Regions from separate parts of the Kribbella alba genome, predicted to be linked through region 1. Evidence: predicted binding sites of a transcription regulator. Region 1 holds the regulator's gene; the other holds the start of a gene.
The links. The regulator HrcA, encoded in region 1, represses chaperone genes, less so after heat shock. The targets are predictions, from matches to a motif close to TTGGCACTCGNNNNNNNCGAGTGCCAA.

Region 1 (9,825 bases):
CGCCGTAGAAGGAGAGCCAGACGAAGATGTAGATCGACGGGTCGGAGATCAGTCGCCAGGGCTGGATCACGATGCCGATCACGCCGGTCAGCAGACCCGCGGTACGGAAGTTCAGGTAGCGCGGCAGTGCGTTGGCGAAGTCGTACGACGGGCTGACCACGTTCGCCGCGACGTTGCACGACATGGTGGCCAGGATCGCCATCACGAGGCCGATCGTCACCACCACCGGGTTCTCGAAGCGGCGGGTGAGTTCGACCGGGTCCCAGATCGCGGTGCCGTAGACGAGGACGGTGCCGGAGGTGGTGATGATCGAGACCAGCGCGATGAACGACATGGTCGTGGGCAGGCCGATGATCTGCCCGATCACCTGCTGGCGCTGGCCTTTGCCGAAGCGGGTGAAGTCCGGCATGTTCAAGGAAAGGGTTGCCCAGAACGCGATCATGCCCATCAGCGACGGCGCGAAGATCTTCCAGAAGTCGGCGTCCCAGCCGAGCTTCGACGGCTGCGACAGGATCGGTCCGAGGCCGCCGGCCTTGACCAGGATCGCGATCATCAGCGCCAGGAACGCGACCGTCACCAGTGGCGCCGCCCAGTTCTCGAAGCGGCGCAGGCCGTCGATGCCGCGCCAGATCAGCACCATCTGCAGGGCCCAGAAGAACGCGAAGCTGAGCCACATCGTCCACGGGTGACCGCCGATCGACGAAGCATTCGTCCAGCCGGAGCCCGCGAGCTCGCCGACGATCACGTAGATCGCCTGGCCGCCGATCCAGGTCTGGATGCCGAACCAGCCGCAGGCGATGAACGCCCGCAGCAGCGCCGGGAAGTTCGCGCCGCGGACGCCGTAGAAGGCGCGCGCGAAGACCGGGAACGGGATGCCGTACTTCGTTCCCGCGTGGCTGTTCAGCAGCAGCGGGACCAGCACGATCAGGTTCCCGAGGGTGATCGTGAGGAACGCCTGCAGCCAGTTCATCCCGAGCGCGACCAGCCCGGCGGCGAGCAGGTAGCTGGGGATGTTGTGGGCCATGCCCATCCACAGCGCCGCATAGTTGTACGTCGTCCAGCGGCGCTCGGGGAGTCGAGTCGGCGCGAGCTCGGCGTTCCCGTACGGGCTGTCCGCGATGGCCGCCGGATCCTCCAGCTCGACACGGCCGTCAGGATGATAGATCTGTTCGGTGCTGGCCATTGGTCCCACCTCATCCGGTCGGTACGGCGAACGCTTCGCAACAACGTGCGGGATAGGGGATCACCGTGTCAACGGATAACCCCCGCAGCGCTACCGGATCGGTATTCCGGACGTCGGGTTCAGCCGGGACCGAGTAGCGGCAGCGTGGGTCGCCGGGGAGTCCCCAGGACCTGGTAGCCGCGGCGTACGGCGTTTTCCAAGTGGGCGACAGACCAGGGCCAGTCGTCGGTGTGGGCGAGCGCGGCCTCGAGGGACGTGCCGGCGTGATGCAGCCCCGAGATCGTGTTCGCGACTGTGCCGAGATCGCCGGCCTGGTCGCGCACGAACTCGGCATCGACCACCGCGCCGTGTCCCGGGACGACCCTGGCCGTCGCCGACAGCAGGCCGATCAACCGGTCGACGGTGTCGGGCCACTCCAGCGGATAGGAGTCGTCGCCGTACGAAGGCGGAGCCGACTCCTCGACCAGGTCGCCGACGAAGAACACGTCGACATCCGGTACGACGACCACCACGTCGCCGTCGGTGTGTCCGTTGCCCAGGTGCAGGAGCTCCACCCGGCGATCGCCCAGGTCGATCACCTTGGCGACGGCGAAGGTGTTGTCGATGGCAACGAGTTCGGTGTCGGCGACCTGTGCCAGCACCGCGGCCGGGATCTCCGGGAAGGACAGATCCGGGCCCGGGTTGTCGCGGTAGTGCTGCTGCAGTTCGGGTCCTCGCTCAGCCAGGGCGGTCGCGGCGTTCTCCTGCGCGTAGGTCGCCGCGTCCGGAGTGAACACGTGATTCCCGAAGGTGTGGTCGAAGTGGGCGTGGGTGTTCACCACCCAGCGGACCGGCGCATCGGTGAGTTCGCGGATCTCGGCCAGCAGCTCCTCGGCCTGGGCGGTCGTCGCGCGGGTGTCGATCACCAGCGCGCCCTCGGAGCCGACCACGAGGCCGATGTTCAGATCCCACTCGTGATACCGGCGGACCCAGCATCGATCGCCCAGCTCGGTCCAGTCACTCATACCGCCGACCTTAACCGCCGCGGATTCTCACCAACTCAGGACCACCAACCCGTCCCGCGACCCTGGACGGTCGACGGCCCACAGCGGGCAGGTTTCGGCAAGCCCTATCCAACGGCCGGGACGGCACTTGAAGGGCCGTGATCCGCCGCCTAGGGTCGTCTGGACTCATCCGATCTCTGGACAGGCTTTCTGAAGGGTGGACAGCGTGACGACACGACGGGCACTGGTGACCAGGGGCGGATGGGAAGGCCATCTCCCGATCGAGGCCACCGACCTGTTCATCCCCTTCCTGCGGGACAACGACTTCGAGGTGGCGGTGTCCGACGACCTCGACAGCTACCTCGACCTCGACGGCACCGACCTCGTGCTGCAGTGCATCAGCATGGGCGAGATCACGCCCGAGCAGTCCAAGGGACTCGAGGCCGCGGTCCGGGCCGGCACCGGTCTGGCCGGCTGGCACGGCGGCATCGTCGACTCGTTCCGGAACAACGCCGACTACCAGTTCATGACCGGCGGGCAGTTCGTCTCACACCCGGGCGGCTTCGTCGACCACCGGATCGAGGTCGTCTCGGACGACCCGATCGTCGAGGGCATCACGCAGTTCGACCTGCACACCGAGCAGTACTACGTCCACGCCGACCCGACCAACAACGTGCTGGCGACGACCACGTTCCGCGCCCACCCCGACTACCCGTGGATCGCCGGCGCGACGATGCCGTCCGTCTGGACACGCACCTGGGGAGAGGGTCGTGTGTTCGTCTGTACGCCGGGCCACAAGCTCGAGGATCTCGAGGTTCCGGAGGTTCGGACGATCATCGAGCGGGGGCTGCTGTGGGCGAGCAAGTGATCTCCGGGAACACGCGGATCGGCATCGTCGGCACCGGCGTCATCTCCGGTACCTACCTCGACCACCTGGCCAAGCTGCCCGGCGTCGAGGTGGTCGCCGTGGCCGACCTCGACCTCAGCCGCGCGCAGGCGATCGCCGACCAGAAGCCGGGTATCCGGGCCCTGACGTCCGGCGAGCTGATGGCCGACCCCGAGGTCGACATCGTCTTGAACCTCACCATCCCGGCTGCACACGCCCCGGTCCACGAGGCCGCGCTGAAGGCGGGGAAGCACGTCTACGGCGAGAAGCCGCTTGCTGTCGATCGCGCCGAGGCCAAGCCGCTGCTGAAGCTGGCCGCCACCAACGACCTGCGGATCGGCTGCGCTCCTGACACTGTGCTCGGCACCGGAACCCAAACCGCACGAGCCGCCCTGGACCGCGGCGACATCGGCGTACCGACTGCTGCGACGGCCTCGTTCGTCACGCCCGGGCACGAGCTCTGGCACCCCGCGCCCGACTTCTACTACCAGCCCGGCGGCGGCCCGCTGCTCGACATGGGCCCGTACTACGTGACCAGCCTCGTCACGTTGCTCGGACCGGTACGGCGGGTCTCCGGGCGCGCCGGGCGTTCGAAGGACCAGCGCAAGGTGCACACCGGCCCGCGGGCGGGTGAGACCTTCCCAGTGGAGGTCCCGACCCACGTCACCGGCGTACTGGAGCATGAGTCCGGTGCGCTGACCACCGTGTTGATGAGCTTCGACGTCTGGGCAGCCCGGCTGCCTCGGATCGAGGTGTACGGGACGGAAGGCAGCCTGTCCGTGCCGGACCCGAACACCTTCGACGGCAAGGTGGAGATCGCCACTGCGACCGCCCGTGACTGGACGGAACTCCCGGTAGCCGGTGGGTACGCCGGAGCGGGCCGTGGTGTCGGCGTGGCCGACATGGCCCGCGCGATCCGCAACGGAGAACCTCACCGAGCCAGTGGTTCCCTCGCGTACCACGTGCTCGACGTACTGGAATCGCTGCTGGAGGCGGCTGCCCAGGACCAGCCGGTGGACGTGGCCAGCACGGTCGAGCGGCCGGCCGCCGTACCGTTGGGAGCGTCTCCCGAATCCGCCTGAGACCTGTCCCACGCCGCAATCAGGCGGTAGGCAGCGCTACGGCTCGGTAGACTGGCACTCGAATCTCGGGAGTGCCAAAGCTGCTGCCCGACCGTGGCCTGATGTGGGAGAGAGGGTGGTGCGCGTGCTGGACGAACGCAAACTGGACGTGCTCCGGGCCATCGTCGAGGACTACGTGGCCACGCACGAGCCGGTCGGCTCGAAGACGCTGGTGGACCGGCACAACCTCGGAGTCTCCCCGGCGACGGTCCGCAACGACATGGCCGCGCTGGAGGAGGAGGGGTACATCACCCAGCCGCACACCAGCGCCGGCCGGATCCCGACCGACGCGGGCTACCGGCTCTTCGTGGACAAGCTCAGCACGGTGAAGTCGCTGTCGCCGGCCGAGAAGAAGGCGATCTCGTCCTTCCTGGCCGGCGCCGTCGACCTGGACGACGTCGTACGGCGAACCGTCCGGCTGCTCGCGCAGATCACCCGGCAGGTCGCGATCGTGCAGTACCCGACACTGACCCGCTCGAGCGTGCGCCACATCGAGGTGGTCACTATGACGCCGCGCCGGCTGCTGCTCGTGCTGATCACCAGCACGGGCCGGGTCGAGCAGCGGATCGTGGAGACCCACCACGACGTCGAGGAACAGCTGATCGCCGACCTGCGCTCGCGGCTGAACACGGCCCTGACCGGCCAGCGGATGACCGAGGCCGCCAGCGCTCTCGCCAGCCTCCCCGAGGGCTTCTCGCACGCCGACCGGCCGCTGGTGGCCGCCATCGTGACCAGTCTGCTGGAAGCCTTCACCGATGAAGGCGAGCAGCGGATCGCGGTCGGCGGCGCGGCCAACCTGACCCGGTACGGCGACGACTTCGAGCGCAACGTGAAGCCGGTGCTCGAGGCGCTCGAGGAGCACGTGATCCTGCTGAAACTGCTCGGCGAGGCGACCAATCCGCAGACCCTGACGGTCCGGATCGGCCACGAGAACCCGTACGAAGGGCTTGCCACCACCTCGGTCGTCGCCACCGGCTACGGCTCCAAGTCGGAGACGCTGGCCACGCTCGGCATCGTCGGCCCGACCCACATGGACTATCCGAGCACGATGGGCGCGGTTCGTGCCGTCGCGCGCTATGTCAGTCAGATCCTGGCCGACTCATGATCGAATACCGAACTGCTACCTACCGTTGGTCTGGAGTATGAGCACCGATTACTACGCCGTCCTGGGCGTCAGCCGTGACGCCTCACCGGACGAGATCAAGAAGGCCTACCGCAAGCTGGCCCGCCAGTACCACCCGGACGTCAACGATTCCGAGGACGCGCACCACAAGTTCCAGGAGATCGGCCGCGCGTTCCAGGTGCTGAGCGACCCGCAGAAGAAGCAGGTACACGATCTCGGTGGTGACCCCTTCGCCAGCGGTCCGGGTGCCGGGGCCGGCGCCGGGTTCGGCCAGGCCTTCACCTTCACCGACATCATGGACGCCTTCTTCGGCCAGACCGGCGGGGCCACCCGCGGTCCGCGGCCGCGCACCCGGCGGGGCCAGGACGCCCTGATTCCGCTGCGGATCGACCTGAGCGAGGCGGCCTTCGGCACCACCCGCGAGCTGAAGGTCGACACCGCCGTACTGTGCCCGACCTGTTCGGGATCCGGCGCGGCTGCCGGGTCCGAGCCGGTCACCTGCGAGATCTGCCACGGTCGGGGCGAGGTGACGCACACGCAGCGCTCGTTCCTCGGTGAGGTCCGGACGATGCGGCCGTGCCCGAACTGCCGCGGCTTCGGCACGACCATCCCGAGCCCGTGTGTGGAGTGCGCCGGTGACGGCCGGGTCCGCTCGCGCCGGACGGTCACGGTCAAGATCCCCGGCGGCGTCGACAGCGGCACCCGGGTGCAGTTGTCCGGCCAGGGCGAGGTCGGCCCCGGCGGCGGCCCGGCCGGCGACCTGTACGTCGAGATCGACGTCGAGCCGCACGAGATCTTCAGCCGCAACGGCGACGACCTGCACTGCACGGTCACGCTGCCGATGACCGCGGCCGCGCTCGGCACCACGATCGACCTGCCGACGCTCGAGGGCGAGACCACGCCGCTCGAGATCCGTGCCGGCACCCAGTCCGGTACTACGATGACGCTCACGGCTCGCGGAGTCCCGCGACTGCGGCACGCGGGTCGCGGCGACCTGATCGTCCAGGTGATCGTCGAGACGCCGACCAAGCTGGACGACGGCCAGGCCGCGCTGCTGAGGCAACTCGCCGCGGCGCGTGACGAGGAGCGCCCGCAGGGCCACGTCCAGGCCGCGCACAAGGGTGTCTTCGGCCGGCTACGCGACGCCTTCGGCACGCACTGAACTCCCGGACATGGGACTCGCGGTTTTCTACCTGGCTGACCTGACCGGCTCGGAGTTGACGCTGGATGGTGCCGAGGGTCGTCATGCGGCAGTCGTACGCCGGATCGCGCCGGGCGAGCGGATCCGCCTGACGAACGGGCGCGGGTCTTTCGTGGAAGGACCCGTCACGGGTGCTTCGAAGACGGGCCTGACGGTTGCCGCGGAGAACCGCGGGACTGTGCCGGCGGCGAGCCCGCGGCTGGTCGTAGTACAGGCGTTGCCGAAGGGGGAGCGAGCCGAGCTGGCGGTGGAGATGCTCACCGAGGTCGGTGTGGATCTGGTCGTTCCGTGGAACGCGGAGCGCAGCCAGTTCCGGTCGAACCCCGAGCGGGTGACCAAGACGCTCACCAAGTGGCAGGCCTGGGCTTTCGAAGCCAGCAAGCAGTCGCGGCGCTCATGGTTCTGCGAGGTGGCCCCGATCGCCTCCACTGCCGAGGTCGCTGCCTTGATCCACGAGTCGGCTCTCGCCGTAGTGCTGCACGAGGAGGCGAAGATCCCGCTCGCGTCCTTGCAGTTGCCCTCGGAAGGCGACGTCGTCGTTGTGGTCGGCCCCGAAGGCGGCATCTCTCCGACCGAGCTGGACGCCTTCGCCGTGGACCCTGTCCGTCTGGGCGACACGGTCCTGCGCACCTCGACCGCCGGAGTCGCGGCCGCCTCCGCACTCCTCGCCCGCTCGCGCTGGAGCTGACCGACTACCTGACCGAGACCGTCTTCGAGTCGACGTCGGTGATGCGGCCGTCCTGGGCCGAGACCAGGTAGGCCTCGATCTGCCACTCACCGGGCGTGAGCTTGGTGGTGAAGGAGAACGGCGAGAACGCTTGCCCTTGTTTCGTCAAGGTGAAGTCGCTGACGACGGCCTTGGTCTTCAGGTTGATGGCGCGCCAGTTCACCTGCGCCTCGTACGCCGCTGCCATGCCGCTGACGGTGACCGGGGTCTTCAGCGCGGTGCCCTCCACCGGCGACAGGATCCACACCAGCGCCTGGACGTTGCTGGCCTGGGCCCGGCTGAAAGGCTCGGTCGTGTCGACCTGGCCGAACAGTGCCTGCCCACTCCGGCCCTGTTCGGTCACCCTGACCTTCTGGGTCTCGTCATTCACCGCGCCCTGGACCGTGTAGACGAGCTGCTGGACGGCGACCTCCGCCATCGCCGGCTCCAACTGCAGCCGCGGCAGCACCTTGAAGTCCACGGTCACCACACCGTCCGACCGAGTGACCGAGTCGACGGCCGAGCCCGTCCACAGCGAGTAGTAGTCGGGATCGCCGGACTTGTCGGTGGTCAGCAACCGAACTGCCTCGAGGGCCGGCCGACCGCTGACTTTCGCGAACGTCCGGTAGAGCCGCACTCCGGCCCCGGTGTCGTTCCCCACCGACTTCCCCGCCCAGTAGATGGGTACCGCCCTGCCCTTGACCGCCGGCTCGGGGGTGCTGCGCTCCCTCGGGAAAGCCGTGGTGGCATCAGTCCTGGCGACTGTCGGCGGCATGGGGGGCGGCGTGGTGGGCGCCGACTTGGGGCTCGGGGCAACAGTCGCGCTGGTGGCGGTGCCGGCCGGACCGGCGACCTCGGGCACGCCCGTGTTTCTGGTGTCGTGGTCGAGCATCGTGAACGCGCCGATGGCCGCGGCGGTGCCGACCACTGCCGCGCCAGTCGTGAGCACCCATGGGCGCCGGGTCACGACCTTGCGCTGGGAGCTGACCCGCGCCTGGATCTCGTGCAGCGCGTCGGCCGGTTCGACCTTGTCCGCCTCGTTGGCCAGGGCACGGCGCAGCAGCTCGTCGAACTGGTCGTTCGGGTGGTCGTTCATGCGCTCTGCTCCAGGACCTGGCGCAGCGACCTGGTCGCCCGCGCGGCATGGCTCTTCACGGATCCCCGGCTGATCCCCATCGTGTCGGCGATCTCCGCCTCCGACAGATCACCGTAGTACCGCAGCACCATCACGGTGCGTTGCTTCTCCGGGAGAGTCCGCATCGCCTCGATCACCCGGTCGGTCTCGGCGGTCCGTAGTACGGCGTGCTCCGCGCTGGGCTCGTCCGGCAGGGAGCGGGGCATGTGCTTGTCCACCACGACCAGATGCCGCTGCCTTGAACGGCAGCGGTTCACCACGGCGGTGCGCAGGTATGCCAGGGCCTTGTGCGGGTCGCGCAGCCGGTTCCACCGGGCGTGCATGGCCACAAAGGCGTCCTGCACGATCTCCTCCGCCGAACCGGTGTCACGCAACAGCAGGGAGCCGAGGCGGACCAGCGACGAATAGTGCGCGGTATAGACAGCCGTCAGCGCCTCGTCGGCGTCCCACGAGGACTCATGTGCCACGCACTCTTCGTACACCACGGCCGGTTGTGCCACGTGACAGAGACGCGAAGGTCGGGTTCCAGGTTGACAACGTGGCCGGCAGGATCCGCAGGCGTCGCCGAGCGTGACGCGACCGGTACTCCGGGTGCGGGAATCCGGGCCTTGCGGGGTTTATCGGGTGAGCCTGTCGGAGCGGGCGGCTAGCATGGTCAAGTCACACCATCTGCACCAGGAGGAACAGGCTGTCCAGGCCACGCAGTATCGAGCCGTCGCACCCGGATGCGGCGCGCGCTGACCGCAGCGCAACCAGCGCCAATCACAAGGCGTCCCACAAGATCGTCGTGCCGAACAGCATCGACATGGTGGCGCTGCTCGGAGCCCGGGACGAGTTCCTCCGGATCGTGGAGAAGGAGTTCGCGGCCGACATCATGGTCCGCGGCAACGAGATCACCCTGAACGGTGAACCGGCCGAGCTGGCCCTGGCCGAGCGGCTGATCGACGAACTGATCGCGGTGGTCCGGACCGGTCACGGGCTGACCGCCGACTCCGTCGAGCGCAGCATCGCCATGATCAAGGCCGCCACGGTCGAGAGCCCGGCCGACGTGCTGACCCAGAACATCCTGTCCAGCCGCGGCCGGACGATCCGGCCGAAGACGCTGAACCAAAAGCGGTACGTCGATGCCATCGACAAAAACACCATCGTCTTCGGCATCGGCCCGGCGGGCACGGGTAAGACCTACCTGGCCGTCGCCAAGGCAGTGCAGGCGCTGCAGGCCAAGGAGGTCAACCGGATCATCCTGACCCGGCCTGCCGTCGAGGCCGGTGAGCGGCTCGGCTTCCTGCCCGGCACGCTGTCCGAGAAGATCGACCCGTACCTGCGCCCGCTGTACGACGCGCTGCACGACATGCTCGACCCGGAGTCGATCCCGCGGCTGATGACGGCCGGCACGATCGAGATCGCCCCGCTGGCGTACATGCGCGGCCGGACGCTGAACGACGCCTACATCATCCTGGACGAGGCGCAGAACACCTCGCCTGAGC
Region 2 (9,852 bases), on a different contig from region 1:
GGCATCGTCGACGCCGTCTTCGGCGAGATCGAACTACCCACGGCAGGCGGCGACTGGCGCTCGGAGATCCGTCGGCGGGCGATCTCGGCCCGCCAGGTACTGCGAAATCACCCCTGGGCGATCGGCCTGCTGCAATCGCGAACCACTCCCGGCCCGGCGGCTCTGCGACACCAGGAGGCGGTAATCGCCACCCTCAGGGACGCGGGCTTCTCGGTTCAGATGACCGCCCACGCCTACGCGCTGATCGACAGCTATACCTACGGGTTCGCGCTCCAGGCCGCACTCCCGTTCGAACGACGTGAGGCTGTCGCCGAGGTCGCCGAGCCGATCACGGATCACTTCTCTGCCGGCGACTACCCCCGCCTCGCCGAGATGGCGACGGAGTACTACCTCCGGCCCGGCTACAACTTCGCCGACGAGTTCGAGCTCGGCCTCAGCGTCATCCTCGACGCCCTGACGAGATCGATTCCCGCCAAGCTCGGCGAAACCCCGTAGTACAAGAAAACTGCCCGGCTGGTCCGAGGACCGGCCGGGCAGTTCAGGTGTTGCGGCAGTGCTTCGAGATCAGTGGCCGTGCCCGTGGCCGTGGCCCGCGGCTGCAGGCTCCTCGTCCTCGGGCTTGTCGACGACCAGGGTCTCGGTGGTGAGCAGCAGGGCTGCGATCGAGCCGGCGTTGGCGAGCGCGGACCGGGTCACCTTGACCGGGTCCAGGACGCCCTGGGCCAACAGGTCGCCGTACTCGCCGGTGGCGGCGTTGAAGCCGCTGCCGACCTCGAGCTCGGCCACCTTGGCGGTCACGACGTAGCCCTCGTAGCCACCGTTCTCCGCGATCCAGCGCAGCGGCTCGACGACGGCCTTGCGGACGATCCGGACGCCGGCGAGCTCGTCGCCCTCCAGGTCCAGGCCGTTCTCCAGCACCGCACCGGCGTGGATGAGAGCCGAGCCGCCACCGGCGACGATGCCCTCTTCGATGGCCGCACGGGTCGCCGAGACGGCGTCCTCGATCCGGTGCTTCTTCTCCTTCAGCTCGACCTCGGTGGCCGCGCCGACCTTGATCACGCAGACGCCGCCGGCCAGCTTGGCCAGCCGCTCCTGCAGCTTCTCGCGGTCCCAGTCGGAGTCGGTGCGCTCGATCTCGGCCTTGATCTGGTTGACCCGGGCCTGGATCTCCTCGGGCTTGCCTGCGCCCTCGACGACCGTGGTGGTGTCCTTGGTGACGACGATCCGGCGAGCGGTGCCGAGCACCTCGAGGCCCACCTGGTCCAGCTTCAGACCGACCTCGGGCGCGACGACCTGGGCGCCGGTCAGGACGGCCAGGTCCTCGAGCATCGCCTTGCGGCGGTCGCCGAAGCCCGGCGCCTTGACGGCGACGGAGGTGAAGTTGCCGCGGATCTTGTTCACGACCAGGGTCGACAGTGCCTCGCCCTCGACGTCCTCGGCGATGATCAGCAGTGACTTGCCCGACTGCACGACCTTCTCCAGCAGCGGCAGCAGGTCCGCGACCGCGGAGATCTTGCCCTGGTTGATCAGGATGTACGGGTCGTCCAGCACCGCTTCGCCGGCCTCGGCGTCGGTGATGAAGTAGGGCGAGATGTAGCCCTTGTCGAACTGCATGCCCTCGGTGAACTCGAGCTCGGTGCCGAAGGTGTTCGACTCCTCGACGGTGATGACGCCGTCCTTGCCGACCTTGTCGAAGGCCTCTGCGATCAGGCCGCCGATCTCGGCGTCCCGGGCGGAGATGGTGGCGACGTGGGCCATGTCGCCCTTGTCGTCCACCGGCCGGGCGGTCTCGATGAGCTTGGCCGACACAGCCTCGATGGCGGCCTCGATGCCCTTCTTCAGGCCCATCGGGTTGACGCCTGCCGCGACGGCCCGCAGGCCCTCGTGCACGAGCGCCTGGGCCAGCACGGTCGCGGTCGTCGTACCGTCACCGGCGATGTCGTTGGTCTTGGTGGCAACCTCTTTGGCCAGCTGCGCACCGAGGTTCTCGAACGGGTCGTCCAGCTCGACCTCACGCGCGACGGTGACACCGTCGTTGGTGATGGTCGGGGCGCCCCACTTCTTGTCCAGTACGACGTAGCGGCCCTTGGGCCCCAGCGTCACCTTCACCGTGTTCGCGAGCTTGTCGACGCCGCGCTCCAGCGCGCGCCGCGCGTTCTCGTCGAACTCGAGGATCTTCGGCATGGAAAACTAGTCCCTCTCTGAGTTGCTGCGAATGTGCTCACCGCCGAACCGACTCCGCCCCGGCGCCGGGATTCCGGGCACCGGAGCGGTGTCAGTCAGGAACAGCGGGCGATCGTCACTTGACGACGACGGCGAGGATGTCGCGGGCGCCCAGGATCAGGTAATCCTGGCCGTCGTACTTGACCTCGGTGCCGCCGTACTTGGAGTAGATGACCTTGTCGCCGACGTTGACGTCCAGTGGGACGCGGTTGCCGTTGTCATCGATGCGGCCGGGACCGGTGGCGAGGACCTCGCCCTCCTGCGGCTTCTCCTTGGCGGTGTCCGGGATCACCAGGCCGGACTTCGTGGTCTGCTCGGCTTCGAGCGGCGCAACGAGGACGCGGTCCTCGAGCGGCTTGATCGTGACCGACACTTGCTGACCTCCACGGTCGAGTTTCTCGTGTTTTCGGGGTGCTGCTGGCGGCCGTGCGCCTCTGCCGTCGCGGGGATCAGAGGCCGAGCCGCTGGCACCCTCGGGTGGAGAGTGCCAACTCCGAATCTAGGCCGCGATTAGCACTCGGTCAACTCGAGTGCCAGAGAATGTTCCCGGTACGTCGGTGAGGGCGCGACTGCCGTCGCCGCCGCGGGGACGACTCGCACCAGGCCCCGGGGCCGGTCCTGCCCAAGCGGGGTGGTCAAGGCCGTGCAGCGAGGGCGGGGAGCACGGGCTGCTACAGCGCGCTGTGAGCGCACGGCACACTTGGGCGAGTGACGCTCACGTTGTTGCTCGACCCGGCCGGCCGTTCCGTACTGGCCGAGGCCTGCGCGGCGTACGCACCAGGTGGTGAGCTGAGGCTGATCGAGAAGCTCCGACGACGGTACGACGCGGCTGTGGTGACCGCTGCGGTTACGCAAGCCTCGCTGCGGCATCGAGCCGCCGCCAAGTTCGGACCGGAGGACGCTGCGCGGATGTTCTTCACGCCGGACGGGTTAGAGCAGGCCACCCGCTCTACTGTCGGCTCGCACCGGGCAGCACGCATCGCTGGAACCTTGCCCGGCGCGTCTGTGGTCGATCTGGGCTGCGGAATCGGTGGCGATCTCATCAGCGCGGCGCGGGCCGGTCTGCGCGTCACCGGTGTCGAGCGGGACCCCGAGACGGCTGCTGCGGCCCGCGCGAACCTCGCTGCATTGGGGCTGCCCGGGGAAGTCCTGGTGGGAGACGCCGAGGCCCAGGAAGTCACGCAGTACGAGGTGATCTTCGCGGATCCGGCACGACGTGCGGACGGGCGGCGGGTGTTCGACCACAACGCCTACTCGCCGCCTTGGTCGTTCATCAGTGAACTGCTGACGCGCACCGCTTGTGTCAAGGTTGCCCCTGGCATCCCGCATGAGGCTGTGCCTGACGGAGTTGAGGCTGAGTGGGTCAGCGATGCCGGCGAGGTCAAGGAAGCTGCACTGTGGTCCGGCAAGCTCTATGGCGGTACTGCACGGCGAGCGACGCTGCTGCCTAGTGGAGCGACTGCGACATCGGCACCGGAGGCTGTTGACGGTCCTGTTGGGCGGTACATCTATGAGCCCGATGGTGCGGTGGTTCGGGCCGGGCTGGTGACTGCGGTTGCTTCAGCTGTCGATGGCTGGTTGCTGGATCCACGGATCGCCTATGTCACCGCGGACTCCTTGGTGGCGACTCCACTGGCTTCTGCATACGAGGTCGTGGAGGAGCTGCCTTATCGCGAGAAGGCTTTGCGGGCCTGGGTTCGCGCCGAGGGGATCGGGACGCTTGAGATCAAGAAGCGCGGCGTGGACGTGGATCCCGCAGTGCTGCGGAAGAAGCTGGCTCCGAAGGGTTCGGCCAGCGCGACGCTCATCGTGACTCGGATCGGGCGTGACGCCGTGGCTTACTCCTGTCGTCGAGTCTCCGCCTGAGCCAGACCATGGTGGCGTCACCCAAGGCCTGCTTGTCTTGGGGCGAGGCCTGATTCCGGGGTCAGCTGCGCGATTTGCGCTCGGAGGATATTCGAATGTATCTTCGAACACATGAGCGAGTGCCCGGTCGACCAGCCGACGGACGAGGTGCTGCGCCCGTTGCCGCTCCCGGCCGGGCACTCGCCGCTAACAACTACCACCGACGACCCCCGGTCCGAAGATCCAGAGGCCAGGTTTCAAGCCTTCGTCGCAAAAGTGCGAGAGCGCGCGCTTGCCTATGACAAGCACGGGATGTTGGGGCGGTTCGACGAAGAGGACGACCACAACAACGGATCTCTGCTGTACGACGCGGTCGTCTTCCAGGACACGGCCCAGCTGACCGACAGCGGCTGGCTCGACCGGATCGAGGCGATCAGTCGGCTCGAGGCGCGACTCGCCGCCTTGAAAGCTGAGTCCATCGCCGGGTTCGACGACTCGGTCCATGGCGTATCCGCGGATCTCGGCCACCGGCATCCCGAGCCCGGCGATCGAGCTGCGACAGCGGGTGAGCGCCGTTGGCATGCCGGCGATCTGCGGTCGGTCTCCGACGAGGTCGCACTGGCGCTGGACCTGCATCGTGCGGCCGCCACCCACCGGATCCACACCTCCTGCGAGCTGACCCACAACTTCCCCGCGACCCTGCACGCGTTGAGAGAAGGCGCGCTGACCGAGCGAGCCGCGTTCACCATCGTCTTGGAACTGTCCGTGTTGGACGATGTGGACGAGCTCCGGGCCGCCGAGGAGGCGGTGCTGCGATGGGCCCGAAAGAACCCTCTGCAGAGAATCAAGCAGGCCGCCCGCAAGGAGGCTGCGCGGCGCAATCCGGCGGCCACCGACAAGGCTCACAAGAAGGCGCGCGCCGAGCGATCCGTGCGGATGGTGCCCAGTGACTTCGGCACGGCGGATCTCATCCACAACCAAGATGCCGCCGATGCGGCTGCGATCATGACGAGCCTCTCCCGCGCCGCGGCCCGTCGTCGTCGGCAGGGAGACCCCAGATCCTGGGATCAGTTGCGATCCGACATCGCGCTCGCGCGTCTCCTGCCGCGGACGAAGACCGCCACGGACTCCGTCGGCGGGAGTGGCAAGGCCAGCAGGGAGACGACCCGCTCCGATGTAGCAGCGGACGCCGCCGCGCCGGATAACCCAGGTGCCGCCGCGGACGCCGCCGCGCCGGGTAACCCAGGTGCCGCCGCGGACGCCCCGACCCCGAGTGTGCCCGCGGACGGCTCCGCCCTCGCGGACGATGGCGACCTGGACGGGGCCATGGTCGGCGCGGACGCGACCGTGCTCATTCACGCAACGGGCGCGGAACTGCGTGCCCTGCTGGATGGCGAAGAGTCCACCGGCGGCGAGGTTGACGGCTACGGGCCGATCCCGCAGAACTCCTTGCGAAAGCACCTCATCAAGGCGCTCGCTCAGACGCTTCTCCCGAACCTGCCGACGACACCCGTCAAGTCCAGGCGCAATGGCTTGTCGCTGCAACGATCCCGGATCGACCTTCGCGTCATCGACGAACCACCCGCCGGCGACCCGGACAAATACACTCCCTCGGCCGAGATGAACAGGTATGTCCGTCAGCGTGATCGGATCTGTCGCTTCCCTGGGTGCAACCGGCCTGCCGAGTTCACGGATGTGGACCACCGTGTCGCCTTTGCCGCAGGTGGCCGGACAACCGTGGAAAACCTCCATTGCCTATGTCGGCATCACCACCGCCTCAAGCACGAGGGCAACTGGGATGTGCGGCTGAACGCTGACGGCAGCTATACGTGGACCAGTCCCACCGGCCGCCGCTATCGCGAGGAGGCTCCGGACCCGGGGCCCGATCCGTAGGAGGCGGGGGCGGCGGGCGGGCGCCGGACTGGGCGGGCGCGGATCTCGGGCAACTTCTTCTGGGTGTCATCTCGGTGAAGTGAGGTGTTCATCTGGGTCGGCCAGGCTGTTCTGTGGAACCGGCTGGCCGCTAGCCGCTACCTGGGGACCGAGCGGTGCACAACGGTCCCAGGATTTTCCTGCCGCGCCCTTCCCGGCTAGAGGTGGTCGGTCACGCGGAGCCGAAGTCGGGCTGTGGCGATCGACCGCACGGCAGCCGGCACGGGAGTCGGGCGACTCCACCGTGGTAGAAGGTCGACCCGCTCGGGCGTCGTCGTGAGAGCCTCGCAAGGTGCAGCTGGCTCCTCGAGACCATGCGCCACGAAGCGACGGACGAGCTCATTCCAGTCGGTCGCGCGGTGCAGCATCGCATGCTTCTCGCCCTCCACCGACAGCATCGCGACCGGAACACCGGTGGCGCGGAGGCGTCGAGCGTAAGCGGCGGTCAGAGCTGGATCGGTGATGCGATCCAGGGCGCCGTGGGCAAAGATGACGGGCCCGGCCGATTTCACCAGCGGTTCCCCGGGCGGAAGCCAAGGCGCCAACCCCAGAACACCACCAACGAGCGGATGGTTGCCAGCAGCAACCACGGCACGGCCGCCCATGGAATGCCCGACCAGAAGTACCCGACGAATCCGTGACGGCAACCCGTCGAGAACGATACGGAGGTCAGCGGCCGGGTGCGCCTCCCCGCCGTTCCACCCGCGATAGCGGTAGCGCATCAATCCGACAGCAGCACCGGGAGCAGCCGCGCGAGCAGCCAAGCCGAAAGGCCACATCCGCAGGATCGGCGCACGCCAGGCATGTGGTTCGGCCATCGATTCGACCACTCCGCCGTGCGCCAGCAACACGAGGTCGGTCGCCTCCGGAGGCGCAGCGAGAAGGTCGATCCCTGGCGCACTCATGGCTGGCCGTAGAGCGACGCCGCATCCTGTTGAACGGCGAGGAACCGGCTCGGATCAGGCAGATCATCGAACCCGTAGGACCGATAGAGCCCGTGGGCATCCGCCGTGGCCAGCATCGTGCGGCGCAACCCCTGCAACTCGGGGTGCTCCAACAACGTGGAGACCACGAACCGCCCGAGCCCGTGCCCCTGGTACGAAGGCAGCACGAAAACATCCGCGATCCAAGCGAAGGTGGCCCGATCAGTCACCGCCCGGGCGAACGCCACCTGCTCCCCCGACGCCGCATAAACCCCGACGACCACCGAGTGCGAGATCGCCCGAGCCAGCACGTCCCGCGGAATCCCCGGCGACCAGTACGACGTACTGAGGAAGCCGTGAACGACGTCCAAGTCGACACGGGCCAAGTCATCGTCAGCGACGAACCCGTCCGGGTGCATCCACTGCATCAGTTCAACACCGTCGTGATCGGCATCGACGAGTCGGCCGGCAGCCCCAACGGCGAGGGCGACTTCCCGGCCCGGACGAGTTCCGAACCGAGCGCGGCCACCATGGCCCCGTTGTCCGTGCACAACCCCGGTCGCGGAACCCGTACGGCGATCCCTGCCTCGGCGCAACGCTCTTCGGCCATCACCCGCAGCCGCGAATTGGCGGCGACCCCGCCACCGATCAGCAGGTGCTCATATCCACGGTCCTTGCAGGCGTCGATCGCCTTCCGCGTGAGCACATCGCAGACCGCCTCCTGGAAGGCGGCCGCCACATGGTTCACCGGCACATCCTCGCCATCACGCCGACGTGCCTCGACCCACCGGGCCACCGCGGTCTTCAGTCCGGAGAACGAGAAGTCGAACCGATGCCGCTCGAGATCCCGCTGACTCGTCAGCCCCCGCGGGAACTTCACGTACAGCCGGTCGCCACCATCCCGTGCCGCCTTGTCGACATATGGACCTCCGGGGAACGGCAACCCCAGCACCCGCGCGACCTTGTCGAACGCCTCACCCGCGGCATCGTCGATCGTCGACCCCATCGGCAGCACGCCCTCGGTGAGGTCCTCGACGGCAAGCAACGAGGAGTGCCCTCCCGAGACGAGCATCGCGACGCATCCACGCGGGATGTCCCCGTGCTCCAAGGTGTCCACGGCGACATGCGCGGCCAGGTGATTCACGCCGTACAAGGGCTTGTCGAGCGCGAGCGCCAACCCCTTGGCCGCCGCGACACCGACGAGCAGAGCGCCCGCGAGACCCGGCCCGCTGGTGACGGCGACGGCATCCACGTCGGACGGCTTGATGCCGGCGGTCTCGCACGCGCGGCGGATCGTCGGCACCATCGCCTCGAGGTGGGCGCGACTGGCGACCTCCGGTACGACGCCGCCGAAGCGGGCGTGTTCCTCCACGCTGGAGGCGATCGCGTCGGCGAGCAGGGTCTGCCCGCGCACGATGCCGACCCCGGTCTCGTCGCAGGACGTCTCGATGCCCAGGATCAGCGGCTCGTTCTCACTCATGGTCCTCCTGCCATCGCATGATGACGGCATCCTCGCCGCCGGCGTAGTAACCTCGCCGCCGGCTGATCTCCTCGAAACCGAAGCCACGGTACAACGCCGCGGCCAACTCGTTGCCCGCAGCAACTTCCAACAGAACCGTCCGGCCGGCGCAGCGGGCCAGCGCGGCGGCCATCAACTGCCCACCGATCCCCGTACGACGCTCCGCCGGCGCCACCGCGATCCGCAGCAGATCCACCGGGTCCTCCGCGGCAGCGGGAACGAGCAGTACTACGTACCCGACTGCCGCGCCTTCGTCCGCCACCAGCACCACGCGATCGTCAGCCAGCCGGTCGAACTCCGCCTGCCACGACGGTTCAGCCCAGGCCGACGAGCCGAAGCAGACCTCATCGAGCGCGACGAGATCCTCCAGATCATCCGGAGCAGCGAGGCGGATCCGCGGTCTCACTTCGGCAGCACGCTCTTGGGACCACCGGACATCGTCACGTCCGGCCGCCGCAGGTACAGCGGATCCGGCGCAACCACCGGCAATGTCCCCGTCGCCACTCCGAACGCAAGCACCTCAGCCGACGGATACTCCACCACCGCAGCCGCGTCCGACGAGCCCGGGGAATCCGTCGTAACGGCTGCGCCTGGAAGACGGAGTTCTTCGGCATACAGGACGGCGCCCCGGCCAATGACCGGCAGCCCGGCGAGTACGTGCGCCACATCCGCCGGACGGTCCACCGCCGGCCCCTCCAGGCGACGGCGACTCCCGTCCGCCGCAGGCCCGTCGTACAACGCCCAGTAGATCTCCTTGCGGCGAGCATCGGTGGCGACGGCGACGGGCAGGGTGAGCGAAGACTGGCGGGCGAGGATGTCGAGGCTGCAGACGCCGACCACCTCGATGCCGAGGACGTCGGCCATGGTCCGAGCTGTAACGAGCCCAACTCGCAAACCGGTGAAGGGGCCAGGCCCGACACCAACCGCGATCTTCGTCAGATCGTGCGGCTTGCAACCCGCCGAGGCGAGGGCGTCCGCGATCGCGGGCGCAAGGAGTTCGCCGTGGCGCAAGGCGTCGACGGTCGACGAGGAGGCGACCACAGCACCTGAAACGGGATCAGCAAGCGCGACCGTCACCGCAGCACTGGAGGTATCAAAAGCGAGCAGCATCTCAGTCCCTCTCCACACCGGAACGCTGTCCGTCCGCACCGGGGCCGCGGCCGGCCGGAGCAGCAGGGCCGGAGCCTTGCGTGGCAGCACCGGAGGCTTGCGTGGCAGCGCCGGAGCCTTGCGTGGCAGCGCCGCCCAGGCGTACGCCGGTTTCGGCCCAGCGGCGGCCGACCGGGGTGATCCGGAGGTCGCGGGTCTCATCGGTGTCGTCGTCCCCGCGCGTCACCACCACGTCGAGTCGGTCCGGCGCGAGCGTTTCCGCCAGCCCGTGACCCCACTCGACCACCGTGACGGCGTCTT

Region 2: a site for HrcA is predicted at 2,734-2,760, ahead of groES (co-chaperone GroES). Genes of this name have one in related genera too.

The regions. Positions count from the first base shown of each region.
Region 1 covers NZ_BAAANE010000017.1:445-10,269, forward strand. Annotated here, with positions in the region: gene ABD210_RS31685 (NCS1 family nucleobase:cation symporter-1) at 1-1,183, opposite strand, end outside; gene ABD210_RS31690 (MBL fold metallo-hydrolase) at 1,303-2,187, opposite strand; gene ABD210_RS31695 (ThuA domain-containing protein) at 2,393-3,034, shown strand; gene ABD210_RS31700 (Gfo/Idh/MocA family protein) at 3,019-4,134, shown strand; gene hrcA (heat-inducible transcriptional repressor HrcA) at 4,259-5,278, shown strand; gene dnaJ (molecular chaperone DnaJ) at 5,316-6,458, shown strand; gene ABD210_RS31715 (16S rRNA (uracil(1498)-N(3))-methyltransferase) at 6,469-7,185, shown strand; gene ABD210_RS31720 (Gmad2 immunoglobulin-like domain-containing protein) at 7,190-8,299, opposite strand; gene ABD210_RS31725 (SigE family RNA polymerase sigma factor) at 8,296-8,805, opposite strand; gene ABD210_RS31730 (PhoH family protein) at 9,144-9,825, shown strand, end outside.
Region 2 covers NZ_BAAANE010000004.1:783,545-793,396, forward strand. Annotated here, with positions in the region: gene ABD210_RS10455 (TetR/AcrR family transcriptional regulator C-terminal domain-containing protein) at 1-495, shown strand, start outside; gene groL (chaperonin GroEL) at 565-2,184, opposite strand; gene groES (co-chaperone GroES) at 2,300-2,596, opposite strand; gene ABD210_RS10470 (class I SAM-dependent methyltransferase) at 2,932-4,089, shown strand; gene ABD210_RS10475 (HNH endonuclease signature motif containing protein) at 4,201-5,961, shown strand; gene ABD210_RS10480 (alpha/beta fold hydrolase) at 6,159-6,905, opposite strand; gene ABD210_RS10485 (GNAT family N-acetyltransferase) at 6,902-7,351, opposite strand; gene tsaD (tRNA (adenosine(37)-N6)-threonylcarbamoyltransferase complex transferase subunit TsaD) at 7,351-8,403, opposite strand; gene ABD210_RS10495 (GNAT family N-acetyltransferase) at 8,396-8,848, opposite strand; gene tsaB (tRNA (adenosine(37)-N6)-threonylcarbamoyltransferase complex dimerization subunit type 1 TsaB) at 8,845-9,552, opposite strand; gene tsaE (tRNA (adenosine(37)-N6)-threonylcarbamoyltransferase complex ATPase subunit type 1 TsaE) at 9,554-9,852, opposite strand, start outside.